One region of the Pannonibacter sp. I15F10I1 genome, then DNA from elsewhere that is predicted to be linked to it. Evidence: riboswitches for the same ligand, from Rfam matches in the RefSeq annotation. Region 1 holds a riboswitch; each other region holds the start of a gene.
The links. Region 1 has a riboswitch for cobalamin ahead of IF10I1_RS20010 (ABC transporter substrate-binding protein). Riboswitches for the same ligand answer to the same signal wherever they lie in the genome.

Region 1 (4,168 bases):
GCTGAAACCGGCAGCAGCAGCCCATGCCGGACGCCAACCAGCAGCCGGGCGGCATGGGGAATGACCAGTCCGACGAAGCCGATCGACCCGGCTATGCTGACCATGACGGCGGTCATGATGGCCGCCGTGGCGATCAGGATCATATAAACCCGGCGCACCGGAACCCCGGCAGATGCGGCGGCGTTGGTTCCGAAGGCAAAGGCGTCCAGATGCCTTGCATGCAGCAGGCAGACGAGGAAACCGGCCAGGGCCACCGGTACGGCCAGCCCGGCATCCGGCCAGCGCACGCCCGACAGATTGCCGAGCAGCCAGAACATGATGCCGCGTGCCTGATCGGCCGTCGCCGACTTGGTGACGATGAAGGAAGTGACCGCGTTGAAAAGCTGCGAACAGGCGATACCCGCCAGAATCACGGCGGCACTGCTGCGTCCGGCGAGGACGGCCAGCAGGCTGACCAGGCCGAAGGCCGTGAGCGCACCGGCAAAGGCCCCGAGGGGAAGGGACAGCAGCCCGCCCCCGAGCCCGAGAATGGCAACACTGACCGCGCCAGTGGAGGCTCCCGCCGAGATGCCCAGGATATAGGGGTCGGCCAGGGCATTGCGCAGCAGCGACTGGAGGATTGCCCCGCACAAGGCCAGAGATGCGCCGCAGGCCGCAGCAGCAACGGCACGGGCAACCCGGTAGTTCCAGATCACCCCTTCGTCGATCGGGTCAAGGACATAACCGGCTGCCCAGAGCCGGTTGGCGGCCGTCTGGAAGACGGTATCAACCGGGATGGAGGTCTCGCCAATGGCAGCCCCGGCGGCAAGAGCTGCAATGAGAGAGACGGTGCCAAGCGCACCGCCTCCCCATTTTCCTGCGTGGAAAGGAAGCGTCATCACTTGGCGAGACCGAAACCGGCCAGCGCATCGGCCAGCACTTCCATGCCTTCGATGGTGCGGATCGTCGGGTTCATGGCCTGTGCATCCATGACGATGATTCGGCCTTCCTTGACCGCAGGCATCAGACTGGTGACCGGATCCTCCTTGAGGAACTTCTGCTTCAGCTCCACGTCATCGGCGGGGAACCGGCGGCGGTCCATCTTGCCGGCGACGATCACCGTGGGGTTGGACCGGGCAATCGTCTCCCAGCCTACGGTCGGCCACTCTTCGTCGCTCTCGATCACATTCTTCAGGCCAAGGCTCGCGGTCATGTAGCCGGGTGCGCCCTTCTGACCCGCCACGTAAGGGTCGATTGCCAGATCGGCACTCGAGAACCAGAAGACGGCCGAGACTTCGCCGTTGACGGCCCCGATCTTCCGGCGTGCGGCCTCCTCCCGCTCCTTCAGCTCTGCGATCAGGGCAGCGCCCCTGTCCTCGACATCGAAGATGCGGGCGAGGTCGTCGATCTCCCGGTAGATCAGGTCCATGGAGAAGCTGGCCTTGCGCAGCCCGTCATCCCCGGCAGAATTGTCCTTGCCGGTGCAGTCGGCCGGAGAGGTGTAGACGGCGATCCCCAGTTCCTCGAACTGTTCCACAGTGGCAACGACGCCCTGCGGGCCGATCTGCCACTGAAACTGGGTGGTCACCAGCTCCGGCCGGGCCCCCGTCACACTTTCAAAGCTGGGCGCATTGTCTGCAAGGCGCGGCACCGTGGCGTTGACCTCCTCATAGCCCTCAATAACGGGGCCGATCCAAAGGGCTGTCCCGGTGATCTTGTCCGCCTGTCCCAGCAGATAGAGAATCTCGGTGGTGCTCTGGCCCACGGAGACGGTCCGCTCCGGTGCCCTGGTGAAGGTCAGTTCCTTGCCGCAGTTCTCCAGCGTCAGCGGATACTGGGTCTTTCCGGCGTGAGCGGCACCAGACAGGGCGAAAGATGCGCAGGCAGCAAGGCCTGCGGCGGCAGCAAAATTGCGCAGAAGCACGGGAGGTTTCCTTCCTTTGGGCAGATGTCATGTCAAGGCGCCGCAATGCGGTTGCATCACGCCTTGAAATGCTCAAGCTCCGCGCGGACCAGACAGCAGTCCGCTGAAGCGGCTGGAGCCAGCGCAGGACCGGGAAGGCAGGGAAGCGCATGCCCCCCGGAGGAAAGGGCAGCAAAACGTCTTGCAGGCTCGAAGGCCTGAGGCAGAAATACCGTCATTTTGATCCTCCTTGAGCATCCCCGCTCAAGCATCTGGATTTCACATGACGGCAGGTCTCCTGGCTCACAGATTTCAGGCTGGTCATTTGCCTTCCCGCACCAGTTGAGGACTGGCGCAGTGACCCGGCGCCTCGAAGGAAGCGCCGCAAGAATGACCGGCATCTGCTTACAGTTGCGGGGGCAGCCACGGATTTGGCCCCTGATTGGGTCGTCCGTACCGTGTTCCCTTTTAATCCCGGCAGCTCTCACTGCCAGAAACCGTCGCAGAAGTAGTATTTTCCGGAAGGCGAACCGTCAAGCTGCAGCTGTGCGGCGGTGCCAACAAAAAAGGCGCCCCTTGCGGGAGCGCCTTTCCGGATGTGCTCTGCGGCAGGCCAGTGGCCGGCGCCGCTCTGAGGATCAGTCTGCCAGATCCTCGACGCTGACCACCTGGCCGTCTTCATCCAGACGGTAGACGACCGGTGCGCCGGTGCCCAGTTCACGCTTGAGGATCTGTTCCGGCGTCAGCTTTTCCAGTTCCATGATCAGTGCGCGCAGGGAGTTGCCGTGGGCGGCAACGATGACGCGGGTGCCTTCCATGACGCGCGGCAGGATCTCGGCGCGGTAATAGGGCAGCACGCGCTCGGCGGTCATCTTCAGGCTTTCGCCGCCCGGAGGGGGCACGTCGAAGGAGCGGCGCCAGATGTGCACCTGCTCCTCGCCGAATTTCTCGCGGGCTTCATCCTTGTTCATGCCGGTGATGTCGCCGTAGTCGCGCTCGTTCAGGGCCTGATCGCGGATCGTCTCCAGACCGTCCTGGCCGAGTTCGGCAAGGATGAGCTTCAGCGTGTGCTGCGCGCGGGTCAGGTCCGAGGTGAAGGCGACATCGAACTTCAGCTTCATGTCGCGCAGCTTGCCGCCGGCGGCCTTGGCTTCACCGATGCCCTGTTCGGTCAGGTCCGGGTCCTTCCAGCCGGTGAAGAGGTTCTTGAGGTTCCATTCGCTCTGGCCGTGGCGGACGAGCACCAAGAGACGTTCCATGCACCGATCTCCTTGAATTTCTGAAGGTCTGTCAGTCGTTGAGGCCGAGCACGTCGGCCATGGAGTAGAGGCCCGGCTTGCGGTCGCGCGCCCACAGGGCCGCCCTGACTGCACCACGGGCAAAGATCTGGCGGTCTTCCGCCTTGTGGGTCAGCTCGACCCGCTCCCCCTCACCGGCGAGGATGACGGTGTGGTCGCCGACGACAGAGCCGCCGCGCAGGGTGGCAAAGCCGATGGTGCCGGCCTCACGCGGGCCGGTATGGCCGTCGCGCACCCGCACCGAATGCTCCGCCAGGCCGATGCCGCGCCCTTCGGCTGCAGCCTCGCCCAGCAGCAGCGCAGTGCCGGAGGGGGCATCCACCTTGTGGCGGTGGTGCATCTCGACGATTTCCAGATCGTAATCGGGGCCAAGGGCCGCAGCGGCCTTCTTCACCAGCGCCGCCAGCAGGTTGACGCCAAGGCTCATGTTGCCGGACTTGACGAGCCGGGCATGGCGTGCGGCAGCCTCCAGCTTCGGCAGGTCTTCATCCGTCCAGCCGGTGGTGCCGATGACATGCACGATGCGCGCCTGGGCGGCGAGTTCGGCAAAATGCAGGCTGGCCTTGGGAGCGGTGAAATCCAGCACGCCTTCGGCGGCCGCAAAGGCGGTCAGCGGATCATCCGTGATCCTGACGCCGAGGGGCCCGAGACCGGCGAGCTCGCCAGCATCTTTGCCGAGGGCCGGTGAGCCTTCCCGTTCGATGGCGGCAGCAAGCACGCTGCCTTCCATGGCGGTGATGGCGCGCACAAGGGCCTGGCCCATCCGGCCGGCAGCCCCGACGACGACAAGACGCATCTGGCTCATGTGTGTTCCTGAATTTGTTTCCGGCCCGATATATCAGGCGGGAGGGGCGCGCGAAAGGGTTTGTGGCGGTGAAGCTGTGTGCCCGGGCCACGTGTATTCGTGCCCGGGGTGCCTTGTCCGCACACGCGGGAGGGACGCGAGGGTGCCGCAGGCCGCAAGGGACGCAGCGGCAGCGCAGATCAA
Region 2 (4,168 bases), on a different contig from region 1:
TGCCGTAGTTCCAGCCCGCGAAATAGAAGTCCGCCTCTGCACCCAGCAGCACTTCCTTGGTGGGGTATTTTTCGGCGAGTTCCGGTAGCTCCTTCACGCCTTCGCGCATTTCCGGGTCCAGCGTCTTCCAGCCGGACACGCCGGTGTAGCCGGCCATGTGGTCCGTCAGGCCCAGCACCAGCATCATTTCGGTGAGGTTCACGTCATTGGAGACGGCGCGTGTGGGGGCGGCGTCAAAGGTGACATCGCGGTTGCAGCTTTTCACCGTCACCGGATAGGCGAGGGCGCTGGCGGTTGTGGCCAGAAGGGCGGCGAGAGCAAGGGCTATACGCATGTTTTCAGATCTCACAAGTGAAAGGAAAAACGGGGGGAGGAGCCGGAGGTGTCGATCCGCGATCGGACAGAGAAAGCCCCGGCGATCGTGTTTTCGGTCAGCGCCTCTTCCGGCGTGCCCATGGTCAGCACGGTGCCATTGGCGAGCAGCAGCACCCGGTCGGCATGTTCTGCGGCCAGCGTCAGGTCGTGCAGGGTGGTGATCACCGTCAGCGGCAGGCCGCGTAAAAGCGCCATCAGCTCCAGCTGGTGGCGGATGTCGAGATGGTTCGTCGGCTCATCAAGAATGAGCAGGCGCGGTTCCTGCGCCAGCGCACGGGCCACCAGCACCCGCTGGCGTTCGCCGCCGGACAGGGTGCCGAAGGAGCGCCCGCTCAGCGCCGTTAGATGCAGCCGGGCCAGGGCATGCTCCACCACCTCGCCGTCACGCGCTCCGGCTGCCGCAAGTCCGCGCTGATGCGGCAGGCGGCCGAGGCTGACGATCTGGCGCACGGTGAGGGCAAAGTCCGTCGGCTGCTCCTGCAGCACCACGGCAATGCGGCGGGCCGTGTCACGGCTCGACATGGCCCAAAGGCTCGTGCCTTCCAGCCGCACATCGCCGGTCTGCGGTTTGTGGAAGCGGTACAGCAGCCGCAGCAGCGACGACTTGCCCGCACCATTGGCACCGCAAATGGCCAGCATCTCACCCTGATTGACGGTGAAGCTGATCCCGGAGAGGAGCGCCAGATTCCCGCGCGGCCCCCAGCCGAGATTGTCCGCTTCAAAGAATGGCGCGCTCACGTGCCGGGCCCGAAGGCGGTTGTGCGGCCGGGCGCGGGAATGCGGGCCAGCGCCGTCTTCGCCATCCGGCCCGGACGTTCTGAGGCCTTGCACCAGCCATCGGCAAGGCCGTGATACTGGCGGGCGAAAGCGGTGATATCCGGCACGTCGTCCAGCGTCAGATTGCCGAACAGCCAGCCGGTCTTGCCCGGCGACGTCAGCGCGACAGCGCAGGGCTGGCCACAGGCGGCCATGCATTCAACGCCGGAGACGGACCAATGCGTGTCCTGCTGCAGCGCACCGGCAAGGGCGGTGCCAAGGTTCTGGCCGGGCCGCTCGCCGGTTTGCGTGTCACGGCAGGTGACGCAGATGGTGAGATGATGGGAAGGGGAGGTTCCTTCCGTCTGGGGAATGGCCTGCACGGGCGCAGGCACAGGTGTTCCGGCCAAGGCCGGTCCCTGAATGGTCATGGCTATGCTCCTTCCGGGACACCCCGCCCGGCGGTTTGAGGTCTGCTGTGATGGCAGGTCTCCTGACTTGCGGGTCGCCGCTTGCCCGGTCCTTCCCGTTCCTCGCAGGAACAGTGGATCACCCGGGGTCGCTCGCCGCCTACAGTTGCGGGGGCAGTCACGGACTTGGCGCCTGTTGGCTACACCGTACCGTGTTCCCTTTTCACCCGGCCAAGGCTTTGCCAGCCGGGAACCATCGCCGCAGATGATCAAAGCCGCCGTCCTTCCTGTCAAGCTCCATCGTCATAAATTCAGGATGGGTCTTCATACGGCGGCAGTGATATATGTAATAAGATAACATTACAACATGAGAGCTGCGACTGGATAAAAAAATCCCCGGCTGCCTATGCCGGCAGCCGGGGGAGTCGCCTCTCATCGAGCTGGGGTGGACGGTATCCCGGGGGCAGGGATGCCGCCAAAAGGCTGTGCCTTTACGCCAAGTCTTAAGATGCTGACGCATCAAGACTTGGAACGCTCAGGCGCCGCAGTGTTCGAACAATTTCCGTTGAGCAAAGCTCTCCGGGGGCTTCGTCACTCGGCGGCGATGCGGGCGCTGGGGTTGTTCGGATGTGTCGTCCAGTTGGCATAGTCCCCAGAGACGGAACGTCCCGTCCGTGGATCAACGGTTCCGGTGGCCATTGGTTCCATGGTGATGCAATTTTCCACCGGGCAGACCGAGACGCAGAGATTGCAGCCGACGCATTCCTCGTCGATCACCTCGAACTTGCGCACCCCGTCGACCATGCTGGTGATCGCCTGATGCGAGGTGTCCTCGCAGGCGATGTGGCAGCGGCCGCACTTGATGCAGAGGTCCTCGTCGATCTTCGCCTTGGCGATGTAGTTGAGGTTGAGGTAGCGCCAGTCGGTGACATTGGGCACCGCGCGGCCGGAGAAGTCCGAAATCCGCTCGTAGCCGGCCTCGCCCATCCAGTCCTTCAGCCCCTCGATCATCTCCTCGACGATCTTGAAGCCATAGGTCATGGCGGCGGTACAGACCTGCACGTTGCCGGCACCCAGCGCGATGAACTCCGCCGCATCGCGCCAGGTGGTGACGCCGCCGATGCCGGAAATGGGCAGGCCGTAGGTTTCCGGATCGCGGGCGATTTCCGCCACCATGTTGAGGGCAATCGGCTTCACCGCCGGGCCGCAATAGCCCCCGTGGGAGCCCTTGCCGTCAATGGTCGGCGTTGGTGCCATGCGGTCGAGATCGACACCCACGATGGAGTTGATGGTGTTGATCAGCGACACCGCATCCGCACCGCCGCGCTTGGCGGCCTGCGCGGGCTTGCGCACATCGGTGATGTTGGGCGTCAGCTTGACGATCACCGGCATGCGGGTGTGCTTCTTGGCCCAGCGGGTGACCATCTCGATATATTCCGGCACCTGGCCCACGGCCGAGCCCATGCCGCGCTCGCTCATGCCATGCGGGCAGCCGAAGTTCAGCTCCACGCCATCGGCCTCGGTCTCTTCCACGCGCTTGAGGATCGCGGCCCAGTTGGGCTCCTCGCAGGGCACCATCAGGGACACGACAAGGGCGCGGTCCTTCCAGTCGCGCTTGACGCGCTTGATTTCCTGCAGGTTCACCTCAAGCGGCCGGTCGGTGATCAGCTCGATGTTGTTGAGGCCGATGAGCTGGCGGTCCTTGCCGTGAATGGCGCCATAACGCGGACCATTGACGTTGACCACATTCGGGTCCTCGCCCAGCGTCTTCCACACGACGCCGCCCCAGCCCGCCTTGTAGGCGCGCACCACGTTGTATTCCTTGTCCGTTGGCGGCGCGGAGGCGAGCCAGAACGGGTTGGGCGACTTGATGCCGACGAAATCAGATCTCAGATCAACCATGACGGGATCTCCGGAAAGAACGGCTGGCTCAGGCGCTGAGCGCCTGATGGATGGCTTCTGCGGCAACCTTGCCGTCCTCGACGGCGGCCACGGTCAGGTCTTCCCCGCCGGCGATGCAGTCGCCGCCGGCCCAGACTTTGGCCATGGTGGTTGCACGGGTGGCGTCCGTGACGATGCGGCCCTTGTCGAGGGTCAGCGCCGCCGCCGAACCGTTCAGCCCGGACGGGTTGAGCTTCTGGCCCACGGCCTTGAACACCATGTCTGCGTCAAGGCGGAAGGTCTCGCCGGTCATCATCAGCTTGCCCGTGTTGTCGAGCCGGGTGCGTTCCAGCTCGATGCCGGTCAGCTTGCCGTTTTCCCCGTGCATTGCCCTGGGGGCTGCCCAGTGCAGGATGCGCACGCCATTGGTCTGGGCGAGGTCCTGCTCATAGGGGCTGGCGTTCATGTGCTCCTTGCCGCGCCGGTAGGCGATGGTCACCTCCTCGGCGCCCAGCAGCTTGCTCTGCACGGCAATGTCCACCGCCGTCATGCCGCCGCCGATCACCACCACGCGCCGGCCGACGGGCAGGGTGGAAAGATCCTCCGCCTGCCGCAGCTCCGCGATATAGGCAACCGCATCCACCACGCCCTCCAGCTCCTCGCCGGGAACGGACAGGCCATTGACGCCGGCAAGGCCGATGCCGAGGAACACCGCGTCGAAGTCCTTCGTCAGGGCGGAAAGGGAG
Region 3 (4,168 bases), on a different contig from region 1:
ACCAGCACCACCGTGGCGGTGCGGGCGCTGAAGCGGGTGAAGATCGGGTTCGGCAACAAGGCTTGGCCTCCTTTTGTGAAAATGCAAAGCGCGGCAGTTCAGTCAAACCGCCGCGCTGGCTGGTTCTGAATTCAGGCGTCCGGTCTATGGTTCCGTTGATGGGGGACCATCGCCGGATGCGGGACCGTCAAACGGCGCTTATTTCTTGTTGGCCGTTACGTCGATCCCGAGGATCTGCGGCAGGCCCTGCGGCGCCATGACGGCCGTTCCGAAGATCTGCGCGATGGAGACCGGTGCAGACGGCTTGGCATCAGCCTGCAGCGACACCGGGTTGTCCAGGAACTCGGCAGCGGCGGTTGCTACCTTGGCCTGGAACTCCGGGTTTTGGAGCAGGGCAAGCATCATCGGCAGGCCGGTCTTGAGCTGGCTTACGACTGCGGCGCGGTCCGAACCGGCGGTCTTGGCCTGCTGGTCCAGCAGACGGTCGACGATGGAGCCGTTGTCGAAGCGCAGGCGCATGGAATTGACCGTCAGCCCCTGGAGAATGGCCATGGCTTCTTCGCTGTTGTCCTTTGCGGCAGACAGTTTTTCGGCCACTTCCTTGGTGAAACCGCCGATCTGGACTGCGAGGGAAACACCGCCCATGTCGGCGGCGGTGATGTCCAGCTTCTGCAGGTCCAGAACCCCGGTCACGGGATCCCACTTGAAGTCGGTCGAAAGGTCAGCGGTGACGGTCTCGTAACCCAGATCGGTCAGCTGCTTTGCCGAGGAGGCATCCATTTCCGATACGGCCATGGTCAGGCCGGAAAGGGTCAGTTCGCCCGAGGTCGGCAGGTTGTCTTCGCGGCTGTTGATGGCGGCATAGGCCGATTCCAGGCGCGCCTTGGTGCTGTCGCCTTCCGTAATCTCGATGCCTTCGGCCTCGATGCTCTTGTAATCGGCCACATCCTCGAAGGACTTGGAGCCGTCGGCCGGGGGCAGGACCACCTCGCTGGCGACGAAAGAGGCCACCGAAACGGCCGTGCCCGTCTTGTCTTCCAGATAGGCTTCCTCGAAGGCGAGGCCGTCCAGCGTCATGGTGCCGTCAGCCTGCACCACACCGTTGGTCAGCGTGATGATGCCGATGGAGCCCGTGCCGTCATCCGGCGTCTTGCCTTCGAGGGCGACGTCTTCAATGGTGACCTCGCTGCCATCCTCAGAGACGCCGCCGACCGACAGAACCTTGACTTCCCCGGCTTCAAGACGGGTCAGGAAGGCGTCGGCAATGTCATTGCCGGTCGCTTCGAAGGCCAGTGCGCCGTGGGCCAGCACCAGGGTCATGACAGAAGCGCTGACACCGCGCATCAGAAAGGATCGCATTTGAAGCTCCAGATTGAGAACTGAAATCTAAACCGCCGGAACCATGTCCCAACCTTGCCATCCGGGTCCGTGACTTGCGTCACACACAGGTCTTTGGCCGGAACATGACCGTCCGTAAGGCAGGTTAAACTACTCCGGCATAACGGCTTTGTGAAATGATCTGTCAAAGGGGGCGATTTCACGGCGCTTTGCCGCGGCAGGCTCATACTTTTTACCGGTGTGTGGAGGCCTTGCGCGCCTGCACAAATGCTTTGGCATTGTTTCCGCGTGAGCTAGAGTGCCGCTGATGGGTTGCACAGACGAGGTCTGCTGCGGCAAAAATCAGGGAACGGGGTGAAGGGCTTGCACATGAGGCAAGGCCTGATTCCCCGGCTGCCCCCGCAACTGTAAACGGCGAGCGACGCCCCGATGCCACTGGCCCCAAAAGGCTGGGAAGGCAGGCGAAGCAGTGAACCGTGAGCCAGGATACCTGTCCATCACATGACCGGGCGCAAAGCCCCACCCAGTCCCATGCGCGGCGGGCGCAGAAAGGAACGAGCATGCATATCGAAGAAGGCGTCGTTGAAGGCGCGAAGATCATCCTGAGCTATGGCACGGCGGCAGCGGCTTTCGGGCTTGCGGCAAAACTCGCCGTTGACGACCTGCGGACCAATGGCGGCGCCATTCCGCTTCTCCTGCGCAGCATCATGACGACTGCGCTTGTGTTCTGCTTCTTCGAGGTGCTGCCGCATCACCCCGTGGGCGTGTCGGAGGTGCATCTGATTCTCGGCTCGACCCTGCTGCTGCTGTTCGGGGCAGGGGCGGCCGCCATCGGTCTTGCGGCCGGGTTGCTGATCCAGGGGCTGTTCTTTGCGCCCTTCGACCTGCCGCAATACGGCATGAATGTCACCACGCTGCTGGTGCCGCTCTTTGGCATCAGCCTGCTGGCAAAGCGAATCATTGCGCCGTCGACGCCTTATGTGGACCTGAAATATTCGCAGGCGCTGGCGCTTTCCACCGCCTATCAGGGCGGCATCGTCGCCTGGGTGGCCTTCTGGGCCATCTATGGCCATGGCTTCTCTGCGGAGAACCTGGCGGACGTAGCCAGCTTCGGTGCGGCCTACATGACCGTGATCATTCTGGAGCCGCTGGTGGATCTTGGCGTGCTGGCCGGTGCAAAAGCCTTGAAGCAGCTGAGCCGCAGCCCGCTGTTCAATTCAAGGCTTCATGTAGCGGGCTGAACCTTTGACATGAAAGGAGGCCGGGCTGTCCCGGCCTCCATGCAGATGATCTGGTCAAAAAGGATCGATGCCGATGCGGCCCAGCTTGTCCTGGGTCCAGCCGTCGCCTTTGCAGCCCTTGTAGGCGCCGCCGGAAGCGTAATCGAGCAGCTCGTCCGGGAGTTCATCCGCTTCGATGCGGCGCGGCAGAACCAGCACGACCTCTCCTGCGGTTTCTTCCAGAACGCGGATTGCAAGGCTGGGCACCGGATCCGTGCCGAGCAGATCCAAGAGCGCTGCGTGCGGATCGCTCAGAAGCGCAGCGCGGAAGGCTGTGTCTGATTGTGCCTTGGCTCGAAGTTCGGCCTCCAGCAGGGCGCGGGCTTTCTCGAATGGATAGGCGATGATTTCGCTCATGGTCTTCTCCTTGATTACCAGAGGCCGCGGCCTTCGATCGGCTTGAAGAAGCCGATATCCCGCAGGCATTTGTCGAGGCTGCCACCGGAGGCATAATCGAGCAGTTCATCCGGCAGCTCGTCTTCGGCGATGGAACGCGGCAGCACGAGAAGCACTTCGCCGGCCTGTTCCTCGACGACGCTGATCTTCATCGAGGGGATCGGATCATTGCCGAACATCTCGCGGATGGCGGCATGCGGGTTGCTCTTCAGCAGCTCGCGGAAGGCCGTGTCGGAGGTTGCCCTGGCAACGAGCGCAGCCTCAATGTGGGCACGGGCGCCGGCAACGGCTTCGATCATGGACGTCATCTGAATATCCTTTCTGATCAAGTGATGAGTGGTTACTTCTTCTTGTCGAACCGGCCGAAGAGCCAGTCGTTCTTGAACTGGTTCCAGCATTCCTGCGCATTGCCGCCAGCGGCATAGTCGAGGATTTCGTCCGGCAGTTCGTCCTGGGCGATCGCACGGGGCAGGACGAGGGTGACCTCGCCGGCCTGTTCTTCCACAACGGTGATCTTCAGCGACGGGATCGGATCATTGCCCAGCAGCTCGCGAATGGCGGCGTGCGGGTTGCTCGTCAGCAGCGCGCGGAAGGCTGCGTCAGACGTGGCCTTTTCGATCAGCGCAGCCTCGATGTGGGCGCGGGCGGCTGCCATGGTATCTGTCATGTGCGGCATGGTGTCTTTCCTTGCAGGGCGTGAGTTCAGGGCTGCAGGGCCGGTTTGCGTGCGCAATGCCTCAGGCGTTCCCCCGGCAGTTTCTGCTGCAGGTGGCCCTCGCCGGATTCTTGCCTTGCTGTTTCTGGACTAGGTGAAGCGCGCGATCATAGGCTCTGTCCGTCCGAGGAGGCATTGCTTGCCGTCGCCGCCAGAGGCGTAGTCAAGCAGCTCGTCCGGCAACTCGTCCTGCGCAATCGCCCGGGGCAGAACGAGCGTGATTTCGCCTGGCTGCTCTTCAATCACGGTGATCTTCAGCGAGGGGAGCGTGTCAACGCCCAGCAGCTTGCGGAGAGCGGCGTGAGGATTGCTTGTCAGCAGAGCGCGGAAGGTTGCGTCAGAGGCCGCTTTTTCGATGAGCACTGACTCGATGTGGGCGCGTACCGATGCCATGGGAACCGTCGTATACGTCATGGTCTTCTCCTTTGAAGATTGCTTT
Region 4 (4,168 bases), on a different contig from region 1:
TGGGTCAGCGCCAGAATGCTGGCCAGCCGCAGCGAAACGGCCCCGCCAAGGGAGGCATGCGCGGCGGCGAAAGCCGATAGTTCCGTATCGGCTGCCGACAGGAACACCAGATCGGCCGGGTCCTGCGCGAGGTCCACGGCATCGCCGCCGTCATCAATTCGCCGGGTTTGACTTGCGAGGATATGCATCTGGCACGCCTTCAATAGGCTCAGACTGGGTGTGCCTGTCCCCGCGTCCCGCCCCTTGCGCATGATGCGTCAGGAGCGGGGCGGCGGGGGTCCACACCGCGAAGGATCAGGCCGCGCGGCCTGCCTGCAGGGAAGCGAGTGCGTCCGTGACGGCGGCGAGATCCAGCCCCTTCAGACCGATCACCACCAGCTTGCCGGGCGCCTTGGCACCTGCCGCGAACCAGGCCTCGACACGCGGGCCAACCGCCTGCACCAGCGCAGGCGCGGCCTTGCCGGAGACCGTCACCGCGCCCTTGATGCGCAGCACGCCCTTCAGCGCCATGGCCTGCTGCACCACCGCCTCAACGTCCTTCAGCGAGGCAAACTCGGGCGCTGCGACCACGTGGCTCTCGAAATCATCGTGGTGGTGATCATGATCATCATGGTCATGGTCATGGTCATGGTCATGGTCATCATCGTGGTCGTGGTCATCATCGTCATGATGATGGTGGTGATGATGCGCACGGCGGGCGGCCAGATCATCCTCGGCCGCAGAGGAGCGGCCCAGCAGTACGTCGATGGGCAGCGAGCCCTTTTCAGCGGCGATGATCTCCACCCCGGCGCGCACATCTTCGGCGATATGCTCACGGATATGCTCCAGTGCGTGATCATCCACCAGATCGGCCTTGTTCAGCACCACCAGATCGGCGCAGGCGAGCTGATCGTGGAAGAGTTCCTCCACCGGATTGTCATGATCCAGCGTTTCGTCGGCAGCGCGCTGCGCGGCAAGGGCTTCCTCATCCAGCACGATGCGCCCTTCGGCGAGAGCTGCCGCATCCAGCACGGTGACGACACCATCCACCGTCACCCGCGTCTTCACGCTGGGCCAGGTGAAGGCCCGCACCAGCGGCTGGGGCAGCGCGAGGCCCGAGGTCTCGATGACGATGTGATCCGGCGGCGTTTCGCGGGCCAGCAGCATTTCCATCGCCGGGAGGAAATCATCGGCCACGGTGCAGCAGATGCAGCCGTTGGTCAGCTCCACCACATCATCGGCAGAGCAGGACGGATCGGCACAGCCATCCAGCAGCGAGCCGTCAAAACCCATATCGCCGAACTCGTTGACGATCAGCGCAATGCGCCGCCCGCCCGCGTTGGTCAGGAGATTGCGGATGAGCGTCGTCTTGCCCGCGCCCAGAAAGCCGGTGACGATGGTGGCCGGGATCTTGGCCACGGCTGGGGTCTGAAAATCGGTCATAGGGAGATATCCGGTTGGGAGGAAGGCTTGAGCACGAGCGGCAGACCGGCGGCCACGAAGACCACCCGGGTGCAGACGGCAGCAAGCTCCTGATTGAGACGGCCCTGCGCATCGCGGAACTGACGCGCCATGGCGTTGTCCGGCACGATGCCGAGGCCCACTTCATTCGAAACGAAAACAACAGGCGCAGGCAGATTGGGCACAAGCGCGCAAAGCGCCTGCGTGGCGGCAGCAAGGTCTACCCCGGCCATCATCAGATTGGTCAGCCAGAGCGTCAGGCAATCAACCAGCACCGCCCGTCCGGGCAAGGCTTCGCGCCGGAGCACGTCCGTCAGATCCAATCCGACGCCGCCCTTGTCCTCGATGGTGCGCCACTCTACCCCGCGCCGGGCGCGGTGCAGGCCGATGCGGCCTTCCATCTCCCCGTCCCATGCGGCGGAGGTCGCCACATAGACAGGCTCAAGCCCGCTTCCGAGGATCAGCTGCTCTGCATATCTGCTCTTGCCGGAGCGTGCGCCCCCCGTCACCAGAACGGAAGATGCGGCCCCCTGCCCTTCAGCCTGCGCCATGGGTCAGCCGCAGGCTTGCGGCATGGCAGCGTCGGGCTCTCTTGCGGACGCGCGGGCGCGATCCGCCCTGCCATCCGCCCAGTCTGGGGGAGTAGAAATCATGTCAGGTCCTCCGGTCCGCCCACCCGGCGGCCTTGGGGTTGCACCACATCAGGCCGGTCTCCTGGCTCGCGGGTCTTCACCTTGCCGCGCCTTCCCGCAAGGGCTGGCCTTGCAGTGGCATGAGGCGGCAAGATTCTCCGCTGACAGTTGCGGGGGCAGCTGCGGCTTTGGAGCCCCGGATTGAGTCGCTCCGCACCGCATTCCCGTTTCATCCCCTTGGGCTTGGCCCGCCGGGGAACCTGATCCTCTCCTTGTAACGGCTTGACGCCAGCGCAGCAAGGACGCCCTTTGGGCACCTCTGCGGCGCAATCGCCGCCCCCGCATCCCGGGCAATGGGTTCAAGCACCGGCACGGATGGGTTATCCACTGGCCCAAGCCGTTGAAAGACCGCAGATTTCCGCCAAAGCCGCCCCTGTGGAAAACTTTCTTGAAGAAAGGGCTTGGCAAATGCTCAAGGCCTTTGTTATACGCCTCTCACCGACGGCGGCGCACACAGCCGCCACCGCAAAGGGCACTGCCCTTCTGGTGATCCGCGATAGCTCAGTTGGTAGAGCGTTCGACTGTTAATCGAATGGTCGCAGGTTCGAGTCCTGCTCGCGGAGCCAACCTTTTCTCTTCCCTGGATAAAATCCAAAGCTTGCCAGCAACGGCAAGGCTTTTTGCGTTTGTGCGGTAGACTGCGCCTCACGCGGGCTTGCGGTAGAGCAGCCAGAGGAAATACGGCCCGCCGATGAAGGAGGCGAGGATGCCGGCGGGGATCTCGTAAGGAAAATCGAGCGTGCGGCCCAGCCAGTCGGCGCTGACCATCAGCGCTGCGCCGATCGCTGCAGCACAGACGATCCGCAGCAGCGCACGCCCCGGCGCCACAGAGGCCGCAATATGGGGCGCGATCAGGCCGATGAAGCTCAACGGGCCGGTGATCAGCGTTGCGGCGGCCGTCAGCAGGGCCGAGAACGCCAGAAGCGCGGTGCGCGAGCGGCGGGGCGAAAGGCCCAGCGCCCGGGCTGTGGTGTCGCCCAGCGGCAGAATGTCGAGCCAACGCCCCATCAGCGGCAGCACCAGCAGCACAACGAGCAGGATGCCGGAAGCGGCAAGGGCCGTCAGTCCGGCGGCGCGGTAGGTCGGCCCCATGGACCAGGCCAGCACGAAGACCGCACGCGGATCACCGCTGGCCAGAATGAAGGATATGAGCGCGGCGGCAAACGTGCCGATGGCAACACCGGCCAGCAGCACCGGCCCCGGTGCGTGGCCGGACTTGCGGGTGATGGCCAGTACGAAGAGGAAGGCAAGCACCGCCCCGCCCGCTCCGCCCCCCAGCAGCAGGAGCGGCGAGAAGGAACCGGTCAAAAGCAGCGCCCCGGTGATGCCGAGCCCCGCCCCGGAACTGACGCCCAGCCCCTCGGGACTGGCGAGCGGATTGCCGGTCATCGCCTGAATGAGACCTCCGGCCAGCGCCAGCATCGCCCCGGCAGCGGCTGCGGCCAGCACCCGCGGCCAGCGCCCTTCAACTAGTTCTCCGGCGGAGAGGCCGCCGGGATGCAGCTGGCTGGTGAGGGAAAAGACCGTGAGCGCGGCAAGACAGGCCAGAGCCAGCAGCAGGACGAGGCGCTGACGGCTGGCGGCCAGAACGGATGGCGCCGGCATGTGTGAACCGCCGATGCGCGTGCTCGCAGGCATGCGGCGCAGCAGCACCAGCAGCAGCACGGCTCCGGCCATGGCGGTGGCTGTTCCCGTGGGCACTTCGGCAATCATGCCGGACAGCGCCAGGACGATGCTGTCGGCAAGCAGCAGCAGCGCCGCGCCGATGATGGGCGCAGAGACAAAACGCCCGGCAAAACTCCGGGCACCGGCCAGCGTTGCCAGATGCGGCGCGGCAAGGCCGACGAAGGCAATCACCCCCACGCGCACCACCACCAGCGCGGAAAGACAGCAGGCCAGCGACAGGGCAACAAGCCGGATCGTGCGGATGGAGAGGCCCAGGCTGCGGGCGCTGGCATCATCGAGCCCGGCAACCGTCAGCGGCCTGAGCAACAGTGCCAGCAGCGGCACGCAGACCGCAAGCCTGACGGACAGGG

Region 2: it holds a riboswitch for cobalamin, as region 1 does, so the genes downstream of both, IF10I1_RS01330 (DUF1636 domain-containing protein) here and IF10I1_RS20010 (ABC transporter substrate-binding protein) in region 1, are expected to answer to the same signal.
Region 3: it holds a riboswitch for cobalamin, as region 1 does, so the genes downstream of both, IF10I1_RS15145 (energy-coupling factor ABC transporter permease) here and IF10I1_RS20010 (ABC transporter substrate-binding protein) in region 1, are expected to answer to the same signal.
Region 4: it holds a riboswitch for cobalamin, as region 1 does, so the genes downstream of both, cobU (bifunctional adenosylcobinamide kinase/adenosylcobinamide-phosphate guanylyltransferase) here and IF10I1_RS20010 (ABC transporter substrate-binding protein) in region 1, are expected to answer to the same signal.

What each region holds. Positions count from the first base shown of each region.
Region 1 is NZ_FYAN01000028.1:304,133-308,300, forward strand. Features, by position in the region: gene IF10I1_RS20005 (iron ABC transporter permease) at 1-878, opposite strand, end outside; gene IF10I1_RS20010 (ABC transporter substrate-binding protein) at 878-1,903, opposite strand; cobalamin riboswitch at 2,153-2,399, opposite strand; gene IF10I1_RS20015 (2,3-bisphosphoglycerate-dependent phosphoglycerate mutase) at 2,521-3,141, opposite strand; gene dapB (4-hydroxy-tetrahydrodipicolinate reductase) at 3,173-3,976, opposite strand.
Region 2 is NZ_FYAN01000002.1:304,245-308,412, reverse strand. Features, by position in the region: gene IF10I1_RS01340 (ABC transporter substrate-binding protein) at 1-334, opposite strand, end outside; gene IF10I1_RS01335 (ABC transporter ATP-binding protein) at 346-1,113, opposite strand; gene IF10I1_RS01330 (DUF1636 domain-containing protein) at 1,110-1,562, opposite strand; cobalamin riboswitch at 1,597-1,814, opposite strand; gene preA (NAD-dependent dihydropyrimidine dehydrogenase subunit PreA) at 2,133-3,443, opposite strand; gene IF10I1_RS01320 (NAD(P)-dependent oxidoreductase) at 3,472-4,168, opposite strand, start outside.
Region 3 is NZ_FYAN01000026.1:411,782-415,949, forward strand. Features, by position in the region: gene IF10I1_RS15135 (hypothetical protein) at 1-59, opposite strand, end outside; gene IF10I1_RS15140 (hypothetical protein) at 199-1,359, opposite strand; cobalamin riboswitch at 1,630-1,852, shown strand; gene IF10I1_RS15145 (energy-coupling factor ABC transporter permease) at 1,899-2,579, shown strand; gene IF10I1_RS15150 (NHLP leader peptide family natural product precursor) at 2,634-2,975, opposite strand; gene IF10I1_RS15155 (NHLP leader peptide family natural product precursor) at 2,990-3,322, opposite strand; gene IF10I1_RS15160 (NHLP leader peptide family RiPP precursor) at 3,355-3,690, opposite strand; gene IF10I1_RS15165 (NHLP leader peptide family RiPP precursor) at 3,820-4,143, opposite strand.
Region 4 is NZ_FYAN01000026.1:969,926-974,093, forward strand. Features, by position in the region: gene cobN (cobaltochelatase subunit CobN) at 1-188, opposite strand, end outside; gene cobW (cobalamin biosynthesis protein CobW) at 295-1,422, opposite strand; gene cobU (bifunctional adenosylcobinamide kinase/adenosylcobinamide-phosphate guanylyltransferase) at 1,419-1,991, opposite strand; cobalamin riboswitch at 2,127-2,351, opposite strand; tRNA gene IF10I1_RS17690 (tRNA-Asn) at 2,623-2,698, shown strand; gene fhuB (Fe(3+)-hydroxamate ABC transporter permease FhuB) at 2,778-4,168, opposite strand, start outside.